Regions from separate parts of the Sphingomonas sp. 2SG genome, predicted to be linked through region 2. Evidence: predicted binding sites of a transcription regulator. Region 2 holds the regulator's gene; the other holds the start of a gene.
The links. Region 2 encodes LexA, which represses DNA repair genes until DNA is damaged. Its sites were predicted from a motif close to GTTCCNCNCTTGTTCT; they were not measured.

Region 1 (7,637 bases), on a different contig from region 2:
AGGTCGTCGCCCGACTGGAAGCCGGCGAAGATCGCGCCCGGCGCCTGCTGCGCGAACCAGTCCTGCGCCGGCCCCTTGCCGATCACCAGCACCTTGTGCGGCACGCCGCGGCGGGTGAGGTCCTTGATCACCTCCGCGAAGACGTCGAGCCCCTTTTCCTTGACCAGCCGGCCGAGGAAACCGACCGCGATCTCGTCGTCGCCGATGCCGAGCGCGCGCCGCCAGGCGAGGCTGCGCCGTTCGGGCACGAAGCGATCGTGGTCGATGCCGCGCGACCAGATCGTGATCGGCGTCGTCACCCCCCATTCGCGCAGCAGCGCGCCCATGCTGGGGCTCGGCGGCATCACCCGGTCGACGCGATTGTAGAAGCGTCGCATCAGCGCCTTGATCCACGGTTCGACGAAGCCGATCCGGTAATAACGGAAATAGGTCTCGAACCGGGTGTGGAAGGAGGCGAGGCTGGGGATGCCGTTGCGCCGCGCCCAGCTCACCGCGCCATGGTTGAGCAGGTCGGGCGCGGAGACGTGGACGAGATTGGGGGCGAAGGCTTCGAGGTCGGCGCGGGTTTTCGCGGGCAGATAGCGGCCGAGCAGATATTCGGCGCGGCCGCCCGGCATCGGGATCGCCGGCACCGAGACGAGGTCGCCGGTCGGCGGGAAGGCGGGCGGATCGATCGTCGGCGAATAGATGCGGACCGTGACGCCCTGCGCCAGCAGATGGGCGACGAGCAGGTTCAGCGCCTGATTGGCACCATCGCGCGTGTAATTGTAATTGCCGCTGAACAGCGCGACACGAAGATCGGAGGGTTGCATGCTGCCGCCGGCCATAGCGGCGCGATTGCGGCGTGACTATGTCGGCGGTTCAACAGCCAAGGGTGTCGCCGATGACCGATCTGTCCGCCTTTCCGATCACGCAGCGCTGGCCGGCGCAGCATCCCGAGCGCATCCAGCTCTATTCGCTGCCGACGCCCAACGGCGTCAAAGTGTCGATCATGCTGGAGGAGACGGGGCTGCCGTACGAGGCGCACCGGATCGACTTCGGCCAGGACGAGCAGAAGTCGGCGGCGTTCGTCTCGCTCAACCCCAATGGCAAGATTCCGGCGATCATCGATCCCGACGGACCGGGCGGAGCGCCGTTCGGCCTGTTCGAAAGCGGTGCGATCCTGCTCTATCTGGCGGAGAAGAGCGGACGGTTCCTGCCGGCCGACCCGGCCGGGCGGTGGCAGGCGATCCAGTGGCTGATGTTCCAGATGGGCGGCGTCGGCCCGATGTTCGGGCAGCTCGGCTTCTTCCACAAATTCGCCGGACGCGACTTCGAGGACAAACGGCCGCGCGATCGCTACGTCGCCGAGGTGGTGCGGTTGCTGGGGGTGCTCGACGCAGCGCTGGCGGGCAGGGACTGGCTGCTGGGGGCGGACTATTCGGTGGCGGACATCGCGCATCTCGGCTGGGTGAATGCTTTGGTCGGTTTCTACGACGCGGGCGAGCTGGTCGGGTTCGAGCGGTTCGCGAACGTGGCGGCGTGGCTCGCACGCGGGCTGGCGCGGCCGGCGGTGCAGCGGGGGTTGGCGATTCCGGGGTGATCTCGAGTGCGCCGCATGACCGCCCCCAAATCCTCCCCCTTGCGGGGAGGGGTATCGCATATGATTGCGGTGATGAGGTTCGATCGGTTTCCTCATCTAAATCGTCACCCCGGACTGGTTCCGGGGTCCACCGAGCCGCAGGGGAACGGTGTCGAATCAAGCCTTTCTCCTCGCCGCAGGGTGGACCCCGGAACAAGTCCGGGGTGACGGAACAAGCATGGAAGACGACCGGCCCGCACGAGCGTCCATATAACATAGCCTTCCCCTGGCGGGTGAAGACTTGGGCTCGTTCCTCCCACCGGTGTCCGCATGGCCCGACCCGAAATCTGTTCCCTTCCCGTTCTCTTTTGCCTATATCGCGCGGCATGGCGAAACCGCAGAAACGATATGTGTGCCAGGCGTGCGGATCGGTGTCGCATCGCTGGGCGGGACAATGTGCCGATTGCTCCGAGTGGAACACGCTGGTCGAAGAGGCGAGCGCGGTGGTCACGCCGTTCCAGGCCAAGCACGACCTGCGCACCGGCGGGCGATCGTTCGAACTGGTCGGGCTCGACGCCGATATCGTCCTGCCCGAGCGGATGGCGACGGGCATCGCCGAACTCGATCGCGCACTCGGCGGCGGCTTCGTCGAGGGGTCGGCGACGCTGATCGGCGGCGATCCCGGCATCGGCAAGTCGACGCTGCTGCTGCAGGCCGCCGCCAAGCTGGCGCTCGCCGGCAAGAGCGTCGCCTATGTCTCGGGCGAGGAGGCGACCGATCAGGTGCGGCTGCGCGCGCGGCGGCTGGGCATCGGCCATGCGCCGGTACAGCTCGCCGCGGCGACCTCGACGCGCGATATCCTGACGACGCTGTCGATGGGGCCGCCGCCGGCCTTGCTGGTGATCGATTCGATCCAGACGATGCATTCCGACCTGATCGAGGGCGCGCCCGGCACGGTGAGCCAGGTGCGCGCCTCGTCGCAGGAGCTGATCCGCTTCGCCAAGGAGCGCGGCACCGCGCTGGTGCTGGTCGGCCACGTCACCAAGGACGGGTCGATCGCCGGCCCGCGCGTGCTCGAACATATGGTCGACACCGTGCTCGCCTTCGAGGGCGAGCGCAGCCACCAATATCGCATCCTGCGCGCGATCAAGAACCGCTTCGGCGGGACCGACGAGATCGGCGTGTTCGCGATGCAGAGCGAGGGGCTGGCGGAGGTCTCAAATCCCTCCGCGCTGTTCCTGACGCAACGCGACGAGGGGGTGACGGGGACGACGGTGTTCCCCGCGCTGGAGGGGACGCGGCCGGTGCTGGTCGAGATCCAGGCGCTGGTGGTGCGGCTGGCGAGCGGCGCGACGCCGCGCCGCGCGGTGGTCGGCTGGGACAGCGGGCGGCTGGCGATGATCCTCGCGGTGCTCGAGGCGCGCTGCGGGCTGAGCTTCTCCAATGCCGAGGTCTATCTGAACATCGCCGGCGGCTATCGCGTGCAGGACCCGGCGGCGGACATGGCGGTGGCGGCGGCGCTGGTCTCGGCGCTGTCCGAGCGGCCGGTGGCGATCGACGCGGTCGCGTTCGGCGAGGTCGCGCTGTCGGGCGAGATCCGGCCGGTGGCGCATGGCGCGCTGCGGCTGAAGGAGGCGGGCAAGTTGGGGTTCGAGCGCGCGCTGGTGCCGGCGGCGGTGGCGAAGGAGGAGAGCACGCTGCGGATGACGGGGTTCCGGACGCTGGGCGAGTTCGTGGATCATATGCTGGGGCGGTGACGGAGGGGCTGCCGCTTCGTCCTCAAGCCAATCGACATTGAGGAGCCTGGTGAATTCCTCCCCCGCCAGCGCAGGGTTATCGCATATGGACGCTCGTGCGTGCCTGTCGTCGTCCAAGCCCACCCCGTCACCCCGGACTTGTTCCGGGGTCCACCCTGCGGCGAGGAGAAAGGCTTGATCCGGAACCATTCTCTCGCGGCCCGGTGGACCCCGGAACGGGTCCGGGGTGACGAATCTGATAAGGAAACCGATCGAGCCTCATCACCGCAGCCATATGCGGTAGCCCTGCCCTGGCGGGGGAGGAATTCTGCTGGACGCTGAATGTCGATCGATCCTGAACTTGTCTTTTCGCCGGGATGACGAAGTCGGGGGCGGGCTGACAGCAAGGGGGAAGGGCGGTCCACGACCACCAAGGACTAGCGCCCCCGCCCGCGCATCCCTATTCCCTTGGGCATGGCGCTGACCGCTCTCGACATCATCGTACTCGTCGCCGTGCTGGGCGCGGCGCTGCTCGGGCTCAAGCGTGGCTTCGTCACCGAAGTGCTGTCGCTGTTCGCCTGGGTGGCGATCGTCGCGATGCTCAAGCTGTTCCATGTCGCGCTTGCCGCCAAGCTGGCGGGCACGATCGGCACCGCGTCGGGCGCGGCGGTGGCGGCGTTCGTGGTGATCGCCGGCGGCACCTATGTCGGCGGCAAGCTCGTCGCCAATGCGATCGGCAAGCGTACCCGCCAGTCGATCCTGGGCCCCGTCGACCGCGCACTCGGCTTCGGCTTCGGCGCGCTCAAGGGGCTGATCATCGCCAGCCTCGGCTTCCTCGTCGCGGCGCTGCTGGTCGATACCGCGCGCGGCGGCCCGGCGCAGCGGCCCGACTGGATGACGCAGTCGCGCTGCTACAACCTGCTCAACGCGACCAGCGCGGGGATCGCCGATTTCGTCGACCGGCGGCGGCGCGGCCTGCCGGTGTTCGGCGCGCGCCAGAGCCTCCGGTCCGAAGCCTCCGACAATGCGAGCAGTTCACGATGAATGCGCCCCTCTACAATGCCGAGATCCTGCGGCTCGCGGCGTCGATCCCGCATCATGCGCGGCTCGACCATGCGCAGGCTACCGCGGAGAAGCGCTCGCCGATCTGCGGCAGCCGGGTGACGGTGGACGTCGGCGTCGGCGACGACGGGCGAGTGAGCGAGGTCGGGCTGCTGGTGCGCGCCTGCGCGCTGGGGCAGGCGTCCGCGTCGCTGCTCGCGCGCGACATCCTCGGCAAGACGCCGGAAGAGCTGGCGGCGGCACGCGATGCGCTGACCGCCTGGCTGGCGCGCGAGGGCGACATGCCCGACTGGCCGGGGCTCGACGTGTTCGCGCCGGCGCTCGATTATACCGCGCGGCATCCGTCGATCCGGCTGGCGTTCGAGGCGGCGGCCGAGGCGGCCTTCGCGGCGCGCGAGGCGCATGCCGATGCATGAGGCGGCGGCCGGCGCGTCGATGCTGCGCGACGGGGTGATCCTGCTGGGGTTCGGGCTGGGCTTCGTATTGCTGTTCCGGCGGCTCGGCCTGGGTGCGACGCTGGGCTTCCTCGTCGCCGGCGCGGTGGTCGGGCCGCATCTGCTCGGCCTCGTCGGCGATGCCGAGGCGAAGATCGGGGTCGCCGAGCTCGGCATCACCTTGCTGCTGTTCATCGTCGGGCTGGAACTCAATCCGACGCGGCTGTGGCGGATGAAGCAGGAGATCTTCGGGCTCGGGCTGATCCAGGTGGTGGTGTGCGGGCTGGCGATCACCGCGGTCGTCTGGGGCGCCGCGCATTTCTCGCCGACCGCGGCGCTGGCGCTGGGGCTGCCCTTGGCGCTGTCGTCGACCGCGCAGGTGCTGCCGCTGCTGCAATCGTCGGGGCGGTTGCGCACGCCGTTCGGCGAGCGGGCATTCTCGATCCTGCTGTTCCAGGACCTGTCGATCGTGCCGCTGATCACGATCGTCGCGGCGATGAGCCGCAACCCCGCCGATGCCGGCGGACCGCCGGGCTGGCTGCTCGCACTTTATACCGTGGGCGCGGTGGCCGGGCTGATCCTCGTCGGCCGGTTCGTGCTGCGGCCGCTGTTCCGGCTGATCGGCAATCTCGGCGAGCGCGAGATGTTCGTCTTCGCCGCGCTGTTCACCGTCATCGCCAGCGCGGCGGTGATGGAGGCGCTGGGGCTGTCGACCGCATTGGGCGCGTTCATCGCCGGCGTGATGCTCGCCGACAGCCCGTACCGGCACGAGCTGGAGGCGGATGTCGAGCCGTTCCGCTCGATCCTGCTCGGCCTGTTCTTCCTCGCGGTCGGCATGATGCTCGACCTGCATGCGATTTCCGAACGGCCGCTGTTCGTGGCGAGCATGGCGCTGGCGCTGATCGCGACCAAGACCGCGGTCATCATGGGGATCGGCCTCGCCTTCAGGATGACGTGGCGCAGCGCGCTGGCGCTCGGCGTGCTGCTCAGCCAGGGCGGCGAGTTCGGCTTCGTGCTGTTCGCGCAGGCGCAGCAGGGCCTGCTCGTCGCGCCCGAGGCGGCGAGCCTGTTCGGCGCGATCATCACCGTGTCGATGGCGACGACGCCGTTCCTGATGGGCGCCACCCGCCGCTTTCGCGAGGAGCCGGTCGCCAAGGACCAGGCGCGCGACGGGCCCAAGGCCGACGGCGCCAATGCGATCATCGTCGGCTATGGCCGGTTCGGCCAGACGGTGGGGCAGATGCTGCTCGCGCAGAAGATCCCGGTGACGCTGATCGACCGCGATATCGAGATGATCGACATCGCCGGCGAATTCGGCGCCAAGGTCTATTACGGCGACGGCACGCGGCTCGACCTGCTGCGCCAGGCCGGCGCGGCGGAGGCGGAGCTGATCCTGTTCTGCATCGACGGCGACCAGATCGAGCCCGATACGCTGGAGGGAGTGCACGAGGCGTTCCCCGATGCCGCCATCTACGTCCGCGCGTTCGACCGGCGCGCGCTGGTCAAGCTCAAGAAGTCCTCGGGCGTGTTCGTCGTGCGCGAGGTGCTCGAATCGGCGGTGAAGATGGCGCGCGTCGCGATGCGCGACCTCGGCATCGCCGGCGCCGAGATCGATCGTGCCGAGGAGGCCTATCGTGCGCGCGACAAGGAACGGCTGCGCATCCAGATCGAGGCGGGGGATATCCGCGCGGCGCGGTCGATGGTCGCCGAGCAACAGCCATGGGGGAATGATCCGCGATGATCGTGGCGATACTGGCGGCGCTGTCGGGCGCCATCGCGGTGGCGGCTGGGGCATCCGGCGCACATTGGGCGAACGGTCCGGCGGTCGATTGGCTGAAAACCGGCGGTCAGTATCAGATGATCCACGCCATCGCCGCGCTGGTCGCGTTGCGCGTCGAGGCGCGCGGGCCGGCGTGGCTGTTCGTCGTCGGCGGCGCGATCTTCGCGGGGACGCTGTATCTGATGGCGCTGGGCGCGCCGCGCTGGTTCGGCGCGATCACGCCGATCGGGGGAGCGCTGCTGATCGGCGGCTGGCTGTGGCTGGCCTGGTCGCTGCGCGGCGCCTGACCCGTCAGAGCAGTGGCCGGCCGCGCGCCGGGTCGTAGCGGACGATCTCGCGCAGCGTGACCAACGTCTCGAACTGCAGCACGGCGTCGTCCGCCGCCAGCATCGTATCGGCGAAATGCTGGTAGGCCGCGATCGTCGGCACCGCGACGATCAGCAGGAAGTCGGTGCGGCCGGTGACGTTCCAGGCGCCGATCACCTCGGATCGCGCCTGCATCCGCTGCGCGAAGGCGGTTTCGGTGCGCAGGTTGCTCTGGTGGAGCTGGACCAAGACGTGGATCGTGATCGACGGGGTGAGCCGGGCGGGATCGATCACCGCGACATCGGCGACGATCACCCCGGTGCTGCGCAGCCGTCGCAGCCGCCGCAGGACGGCGCTTTCGGATAGCCCGACGCGGTCGGCGAGCGCCCGCGCCGGCAGCAGATTGTCGCGCCGGACGAGGTCGAGCAGCCGATGGTCGAAGGGATCGAGGGCGACGGTTTCGGTCATGATCGGTCAGATTATGCCGCGATCCGCCGCGCGATGCCAGATTAGGGCGACCGCCGTCGCCCGACCGCCGCTAGAAGGTCGCTATGGAGACCCGATACCCACCCGGCGCGGGGCACCGCCTGCTGCCCTATGCGGCGCTCATCACGTCGATCATGACCTTCTGCGTCGGCACGTCCTTCGCCAAGCGGCTGTTCCCGCTGGTCGGCGCCGAGGGGACGAGTGCGTATCGCGTCGGCTTTTCGGCGATCGTCCTGCTCGTGGTGGTGCGGCCGTGGCGATTCGGACTCGCG
Region 2 (7,637 bases):
ACCGGCGCGGCGATGCCCGCGGGCGCCGACACGGTGATGATCCAGGAGGAAGTCGCCGCCGACGGCACGGCAATCCGACTGACCGGCGAAGGTCCGCCGACGCACGGCCGCAACACCCGCCGCCGCGGCCTCGATTTCACCACCGGTGACCGGCTGATCGCGCAGGGCGAGCGGCTGACCGCCGCGCGGATCGCGGTCGCGGCGACCGGCGGGGTGGCGACGATCGCCGTCCACCGCCGCGTGCGGGTCGCGATCTGCGCGACCGGCGACGAACTGGTCGAGCCCGGCAGCGGCGCCTCGCCCGACGTGCTGCCCGAATCGAACCGCGCGATGCTGGCGGCGCTGCTCGCCGACCTGCCGATCGAGTTGATCGATCTCGGCATCCTCCCCGACGATCTCGCCACGTTGCGGGACGCCTTCGCCGGTGTCGAAGCCGATTTGCTCGTCACCACCGGCGGCGCTTCGGTCGGCGACCACGATCTCGTCCGCCCGGCGCTCGAGGCGGCCGGCGGCAGCATCGACTTCTGGCGGATCGCGCTGCGCCCCGGCAAGCCGATGATGGCGGGCCGGCTCGGCGACACGATCCTGCTCGGCCTGCCCGGTAATCCGGTGTCCGCGTTCGTCACCGCGTTGCTGTTCGTCAAACCGCTGGTCGCGCACCTCGCCGGCGCCGCCGACCCGCTACCGCGCACGACGATGACCATCCTCGGCGAGGACCTGCCCGCGAACGGGCCGCGCACCGACTATCTGCGCGCCGAGCTGCGCGACGGTCGCGCCTTTGCCTCGACCATCCAGGACAGTTCGATGCTCCTCACGCTCGCCCGCTCGCACTGCCTGATCGTGCGGCCGGTGGACGCGCCTGCCGCCAGTGCGGGCGACTCGGCAGAAATCCTCGTCATCGCTTGACGGGCGCCATCCTGTTCCCTAGAAGTTCCGCGTCTGTTCCGACGGGGAAGGTCCGCTCATGCTCACGCGCAAGCAACACGAGCTCGTTTGCTTCATCAACGACCGGCTGGAAGAAACCGGCATCTCGCCCTCGTTCGAGGAGATGAAAGAAGCGCTTGACCTGAAATCCAAATCGGGCGTCCACCGCCTGATCAGCGCGCTCGAGGAACGGCATTTCATCCGCCGCCTGCCAAACCGCGCCCGCGCGCTCGAAGTGCTGCGCATGCCGGAACGGTCGGAACGCAAGCCCGCGCCGGCAGCTCCGGCCGCGCCCCCTGCCAAGACCGGCAACGTCCGCCCCGCGGCGACGCCGGCTAACGACGTCATCGAGATCCCGCTGCACGGCCGCATCGCCGCCGGCGTGCCGATCGAGGCGTTCGAGGGAAGCTCGATGCTCGCGGTGCCGGCCGCTTTGCTCGGTTCGGGCGAACATTATGCGTTGGAAGTATCGGGTGATTCGATGGTCGAGGCGGGTATCCTCGACGGCGATTATGCGCTGATCCGCCGGACCGAAGTCGCCCGCGACGGCGAGATCGTCGTCGCGCTGATCGACGACAGCGAGGCTACGCTCAAATACTTCCGTCGCGAGGGCGCGATGGTCCGGCTCGATCCGGCCAACCGCGCCTATGAACCGCAACGCTACGTGCCCTCGCACGTCCGCGTGCAAGGCAAATTGTCGGGCATCCTGCGCCGCTACGATTGAGCCGCCGGCGGGATCGCATATGGGCCTCCATGTAGGCCGAACGCTTTCCACCCTCTCTCGGTCACCCCGGACTTGTTCGAGACCTCTGCGAACGTCATCCCAGTGCTCCTGCGAAAGCAGGAGCCCAGGAGCCCGGAACGCCATACGCCGTTGTTCTGCTTGGCTCTGGACTCCTGCGTCCGCAGGAGCACTGGCGGACTTTCACGGGGCACCCCATCGACGCTTTCTATGGTGCTCGCCCGTCACCGCCGGCATGACCCGCACGGCAGCGAACCACGGATGCGCATCCCCGTCGCGTCGCACCGTCCGCACCTCGCCACCCGCGAAGGTCACCGCGACCCCGCCGGTCCGCCGCAGCATCGGTGCGTCCAGCCGGAGCCAGCGCGGCCGGCACGCCCGCGGCAGATGGCGTTCGCTCACCACCACATCCGCTCGCGCGCAGGCCGTCGCGAGCTCGTCGCGGTTTACCGGATACAGGCTCCGCGTCGCCAGCACCCGCCAGCGCCGCCCGCCCGCATCCACATCGACCGCACAGGCATCGCGCGTGCAGCGCGCCGCCGCCTGCTCCCCCAATAGCATCCCCGCGTCGGCGCCGCCATTTTCGGCGAGCATGTCCCGCGTATAGTCCCCAGCCCGATCACGCAGCAGCGCCAGCCCGCCGCCGACACGCACCGCCATATGCCGCCCGTCGCCCGTCACCAGCAGGTCGGGCGCGGGCGTCAGCCACGTCCAGCCCGCCCCGATAACGAGCGGTACCACGCCGAGCCGCCGCCATCGCGTCCGCCACAGGGCCAACCACAATCCCCCGGCCACGAGAAGCGCGAATGCCGCCGCCGGCATCGACGGCAGCGCAAGCGACGATCCCGGCGCCGCGGCGACGGCATGGGCGAGGATCAGCAACACGCGCAGGGCAAGGTCGGTCGCCCACCAGACCGGCCCGCCGCAGCCCGCGGCGTCGAGCAATAAAGCCAGCGCCTCCAGCGGCATCACCACGAAGGTGGTGAGCGGGATCGCAACGATGTTCGCCGCCGCGCCGTAGAGCCCCGCTTTGTGGAAATGATAGACCGCGATCGGCATCAGCGCCGCCTCGACGACCAGCCCGGTGAGCAGCAGCGACACCAGCGACCGCAGTACGCGAGCCATTCGCCCCTCCTCGCGCGGCGCGAACCACGATTCGATACGCGGATGCTCGTGCAGCGCGACGATCGCCGCGATCGCCGCGAAGGACAGTTGGAAGCTCGCGCCGGTCATCGCCTCCGGCCAGACGAGCAGCACCGTCATCGCGCCCGCGGCGACCAGCCGCAACGTCACCGCCTCGCGCCCGAGCACCAGTGCCCCCAGCACCAGCAGCGATGCGACGCAGGATCGGATCGTCGGCACCTGACTGCCAGTGAGCCAGGTATAGCCGATCGCCGCCAGCGCTCCTGCCGCCGCCGCGACCAGCGGCAACCGGACGCGGATCGCCAGCCACGGCCACAAGGCGAGCAGCCGCATGACCAGCAGCATCGTCGCACCGACGGCTGCGGTGATGTGCAACCCGCTGACCGACAAGAGATGCGCGAGGCCGGCACGGCGCATCGCTTCCGAATCGTCCGGGGTGATCGCACCCTCGTCACCGGTGGCAAGCGCGGCCGCGATCCCGCCGCGGCTGCCGTCCAGCCGGGCGGTGATATGATCGGTCAGCCGCGTCCGCAGGCCACCCCCCGCCGGGGCGGGCCGGATCACCGTCACCGGCGCGAAACCACGCCCGGTCGCGCCGATACCCGCGAACCACGCCACCCGTGCGAAATCATAGGCGCCGGGCACCGCGGCGTCGGGCGGCGGCATCAGTCGCGCCCGCAGCCGGACGACCGCACCCGCCCCCAGGTCCGCCGGTACGTCCGCCGCGGCGAGATTGACCCGCAGCCGCGTCGGCAGGCCCTGGCCGGCGTCGGCGCGGATCGTCAGCCGCATCAGTCCGCGCGCGATCAACGGCTCGGCCCGCTCGACGCTGCCGCGTACCACCGCGACGACCGGGCGTGCGAGCACCGGTTCGGCGACCCGCTCCGCCCGCCACCAGATCAGCGCCAACCCGGCGGCGACGGCCACGGCACCGAGCGCGACGACCCGCGCAGCCCGGTCGCCGCGTGCCAACCCGATGGCGGCGAATGCCACGGCGGCGCACAGCAGCAGCGTCGTCGTCCACGTCCGCGGATCGGGCAGCACGAACCACGCCGCGATCCCGCCACCGAATGCCACCGGCAGCCACAGCACCAACTGATCGCGTTCCGCCTCCAGCCATTCTTCGATACCGACGCGCAACCGTTCCATGGCGCGGGGCATTTGAAGGCGCAGAAGCCGCGTGCTAGGGCCCGCGGCGGCCGCTCCGGCCGTCACGTCTCGAACCTTGGGAGCAAGCGCGGTTGAGCGCCACGAACGATAATCCTGCGACGATCGTCACGCGCTTCGCGCCGTCGCCGACCGGCTATCTGCATCTCGGCGGTGCGCGCACCGCGCTGTTCAACTGGCTCTACGCGCGCCATCATGGCGGCACGTTCCTGCTGCGCATCGAGGACACCGATCGCGCCCGCTCCACCCAGCCGGCGATCGACGCGATCCTCGGTGGGCTCAAATGGCTCGGCCTCGACTGGGACGGCGACGCCGTCTTCCAGTTCGCCCGCGCCGACCGTCATGCCGAAGTCGCGCATCAGATGGTCGCCAGCGGCCATGCCTATCGCTGCTACATGACCGCCGAGGAGATCACCGCGCAGCGCGAAGCGGCGCAGGCGGCGAAGCAGCCGCTGCGCATCCGCTCGCCATGGCGCGACGCCGATCCGGCGACGGCACCTGCGGGCCAGCCCTTCGTCGTCCGCCTCAAGGCGCCGCGCGACGGCGCGACGACGATCGAGGATCGCGTCCAGGGGTCGGTGACCGTCCAGAATGCCGAACTCGACGATCTGATCCTCCTGCGCTCGGATGGGACGCCGACGTACATGCTCGCGGTGGTGGTCGACGACCATGACATGGGCGTGACGCACGTCATTCGCGGCGACGACCATCTCAACAACGCCTTCCGCCAGCTGCCGATCTACAAGGCGAACGGCTGGCCCGAGCCGATCTACGCGCACATTCCGCTGATCCACGGCACCGACGGCGCCAAACTGTCGAAGCGTCACGGCGCGGTCGGCATCGAAGCCTATCGCGACGAATTGGGCATATTGCCGGAAGCCTTCGACAATTACCTCCTGCGCCTCGGCTGGGGCCATGGCGACGACGAGATCATCAGCCGCGAGCAGGCGACCGAATGGTTCGACCTCGCCGGCGTCGGCAAGAGCCCGTCGCGCTTCGACCTCAAGAAGCTCGAGAATCTCAACGGTCATTATATCCGCGCCGCCGACGATGCCCGCCTCGCCGCGCTGATCGCGCCGATCGGCGGCTATGCCGACACGGAGCTGCTGACCCGCGCGATGCCGGTGCTCAAGGCGCGCGCCGCCAACCTCAACGAACTGAGCGAGGGCGCGCGCTTCCTGTTCGCCAACCGCCCGCTCGACCTCGATCAGGCAGCTTCGGACCTGCTCGGCGGCACCGCACCCCGGCTTCTCGCTGCGCTGCACGCCGCGCTTGACGCGGTGCAGCAGTGGGATCAGGAGGCTCTCGAAGCAGCGGTACGGCAGGTCGCCGAGGCCCAGGGCGTCAAGCTCGGGCAGGTCGCCCAGCCGCTCCGCGCCGCTCTCACCGGGCGCAAGACATCGCCCGGAATCTTCGACGTGCTCGCGCTTCTCGGCAAAGAGGAAAGCCTCGGCCGGATCGCGGACCGAATGGCAGTCTGATAGGAAGGACAACGACATGACCGACGCCGCCAAAGTATCCGTGGACGGTAAGGATTTCGACTACCCGGTCATGTCCGGCACGGTCGGGCCGGATGTCGTCGACATCCGGAAGTTCTATGCGCAGACCGGCGACTTCACCTACGATCCGGGCTTCACCTCGACGGCGTCGTGCCAATCGAAGCTGACCTATATCGACGGGGACGAAGGCGTTCTGCTGCACCGCGGCTATCCGATCGGCGAGCTGGCGGAAAATTCCAGCTTCATGGAGGTCGCCTATCTGCTGCTCAACGGCGAGCTGCCCGAGAAGGGCGAGCTGGCGCAGTTCGAGCATACGATTTCGCGGCACACGATGGTGCACGAGCAGCTCGCGACCTTCTTCCGCGGCTTCCGTCGCGACGCCCATCCGATGGCGATCCTCTGCGGCGTCGTCGGCGCGCTGTCGGCCTTCTACCACGATTCGACCGACATCCACGATCCGGTGCAGCGTACGATCGCCAGCCACCGCCTGATCGCCAAGATGCCGACGATCGCCGCGATGGCGTACAAGTACAGCGTCGGCCAGCCCTTCCTGTATCCGGACAATTCGCTCAGCTACACCGGCAACTTCCTGCGCATGACCTTCGGCGTCCCGGCCGAGCCTTATGAGGTCAATCCGGCGGTCGAGAAGGCGATGGATCGCATCTTCATCCTCCACGCCGACCACGAGCAGAATGCCTCGACCTCGACCGTGCGCCTCGCCGGCTCGTCGGGTGCCAATCCGTTCGCGTGCATGGCGGCGGGCATCGCCTGTCTGTGGGGCCCGGCGCATGGCGGCGCCAACGAGGCGGCGCTCAACATGCTGCGCGAGATCGGCACGCCCGAGCGCATCCCCGAGTTCATCGCCCGCGCCAAGGACAAGAACGATCCGTTCCGCCTGATGGGCTTCGGCCATCGCGTGTACAAGAATTACGATCCGCGCGCGACGGTGATGCAGAAGACCGTGCGCGAGGTGTTCGACGCACTCAAAGTCAACGATCCGCTGTTCGACACCGCGCTGCGGCTCGAGGAACTGGCGCTCAGCGATGATTATTTCATCGAGAAGAAGCTGTTCCCGAACGTCGACTTCTACTCGGGCGTGATCCTGTCGGCGATCGGCTTCCCGACCTCGATGTTCACCGTGCTCTTCGCGCTCGCCCGCACCGTCGGCTGGGTCGCGCAGTGGAACGAGATGATCACCGATCCCGACCAGAAGATCGGCCGTCCGCGCCAGCTCTACACCGGCCCGACGCAGCGTAGCTACGTTCCGGTGGACCAGCGCTGATGCGCCGCGCCCGGCCGGTCCTGCTCTCCATCGGCGTGCTGATGGCGCTGATGGGGATGCTGTGGATCGGTCAGGGCCTGGGCTACGTCCACTGGCCCGAATCGAGCTTCATGCTCGACCAGCGGCCGTGGGCCGACCGCGGCGTCGCGCTGGCGGTCGCAGGGCTGCTGCTGATCCTGGTGGCGCGACGGATGCGGCGGTAGAAGCGTCGATCGCCTAATTCCTCCCCCGCCAGGCGGAGGGGGACCGGTCGGCGCCAGCTGAATGGTGGAGGGGGAAGAAAAGCGGGAGCTTTATAAGCGGGTTCCCACCCTTTCCTCCCCCTCCGTCACGGCTTCGCCGTGCCACCTCCCCCTAGCGGGGGAGGAGTATCCCGTATAACTCCGCCGGTTCCAAACGCTGCCGATCCCCGACAGCCCGTGGCGATGCCCCTAAATCGGCAGCGACAATGTGAACCGCGCACCGTCTCCCGGCACGCTCTCCACGCCAAGATCGCCCCCCATCGCCCGCGCCAGCCGGCGCGCGATATAGAGGCCGAGGCCGTTGCCGCCCGCCTCGCTCGGATCGACCCGCTCGAACTTCTCGAAGATGCGCGCCTGGTCCTCCGGCGCGATGCCCTTGCCCTGATCCGCGACGACCGCTTCGGCCATGTCGCCGCTGCGGCTGACGGTGACGCTCACCACGCCACCCTCGGCCGAATAGCGCAGCGCATTGCCGATCAGATTGACCATGATCTGCAAGGCCCGGCGGAAATCCCCGGAGGCCGGCACGCGCAGGTCCGGCAAGGGGCGCGCGATCGCCACGCCGGCATTGGCGGCGCGAACCGACAGCAGGCCGGCCGCGCGCCGGGCGACGTCGACAAGATCGATCGCCTCGGTTT

Region 1: the regulator LexA is predicted to act here: its motif matches at 1,911-1,926, upstream of radA (DNA repair protein RadA).

Annotation. Positions count from the first base shown of each region.
Region 1 covers NZ_SCMZ01000012.1:82,240-89,876, reverse strand. Annotated here, with positions in the region: gene FFS23_RS07435 (glycosyltransferase family 4 protein) at 1-812, opposite strand, end outside; gene FFS23_RS07430 (glutathione S-transferase N-terminal domain-containing protein) at 884-1,582, shown strand; gene radA (DNA repair protein RadA) at 1,948-3,318, shown strand; gene FFS23_RS07420 (CvpA family protein) at 3,772-4,341, shown strand; gene FFS23_RS07415 (iron-sulfur cluster assembly scaffold protein) at 4,338-4,775, shown strand; gene FFS23_RS07410 (cation:proton antiporter domain-containing protein) at 4,768-6,534, shown strand; gene FFS23_RS07405 (DUF423 domain-containing protein) at 6,531-6,860, shown strand; gene FFS23_RS07400 (Lrp/AsnC family transcriptional regulator) at 6,865-7,347, opposite strand; gene FFS23_RS07395 (EamA family transporter) at 7,431-7,637, shown strand, end outside.
Region 2 covers NZ_SCMZ01000001.1:158,778-166,414, reverse strand. Annotated here, with positions in the region: gene FFS23_RS00740 (molybdopterin molybdotransferase MoeA) at 1-906, shown strand, start outside; gene lexA (transcriptional repressor LexA) at 965-1,648, shown strand; gene FFS23_RS00730 (ComEC/Rec2 family competence protein) at 1,850-3,958, opposite strand; gene gltX (glutamate--tRNA ligase) at 4,051-5,457, shown strand; gene FFS23_RS00720 (citrate synthase) at 5,474-6,757, shown strand; gene FFS23_RS00715 (hypothetical protein) at 6,757-6,960, shown strand; gene FFS23_RS00710 (sensor histidine kinase) at 7,189-7,637, opposite strand, start outside.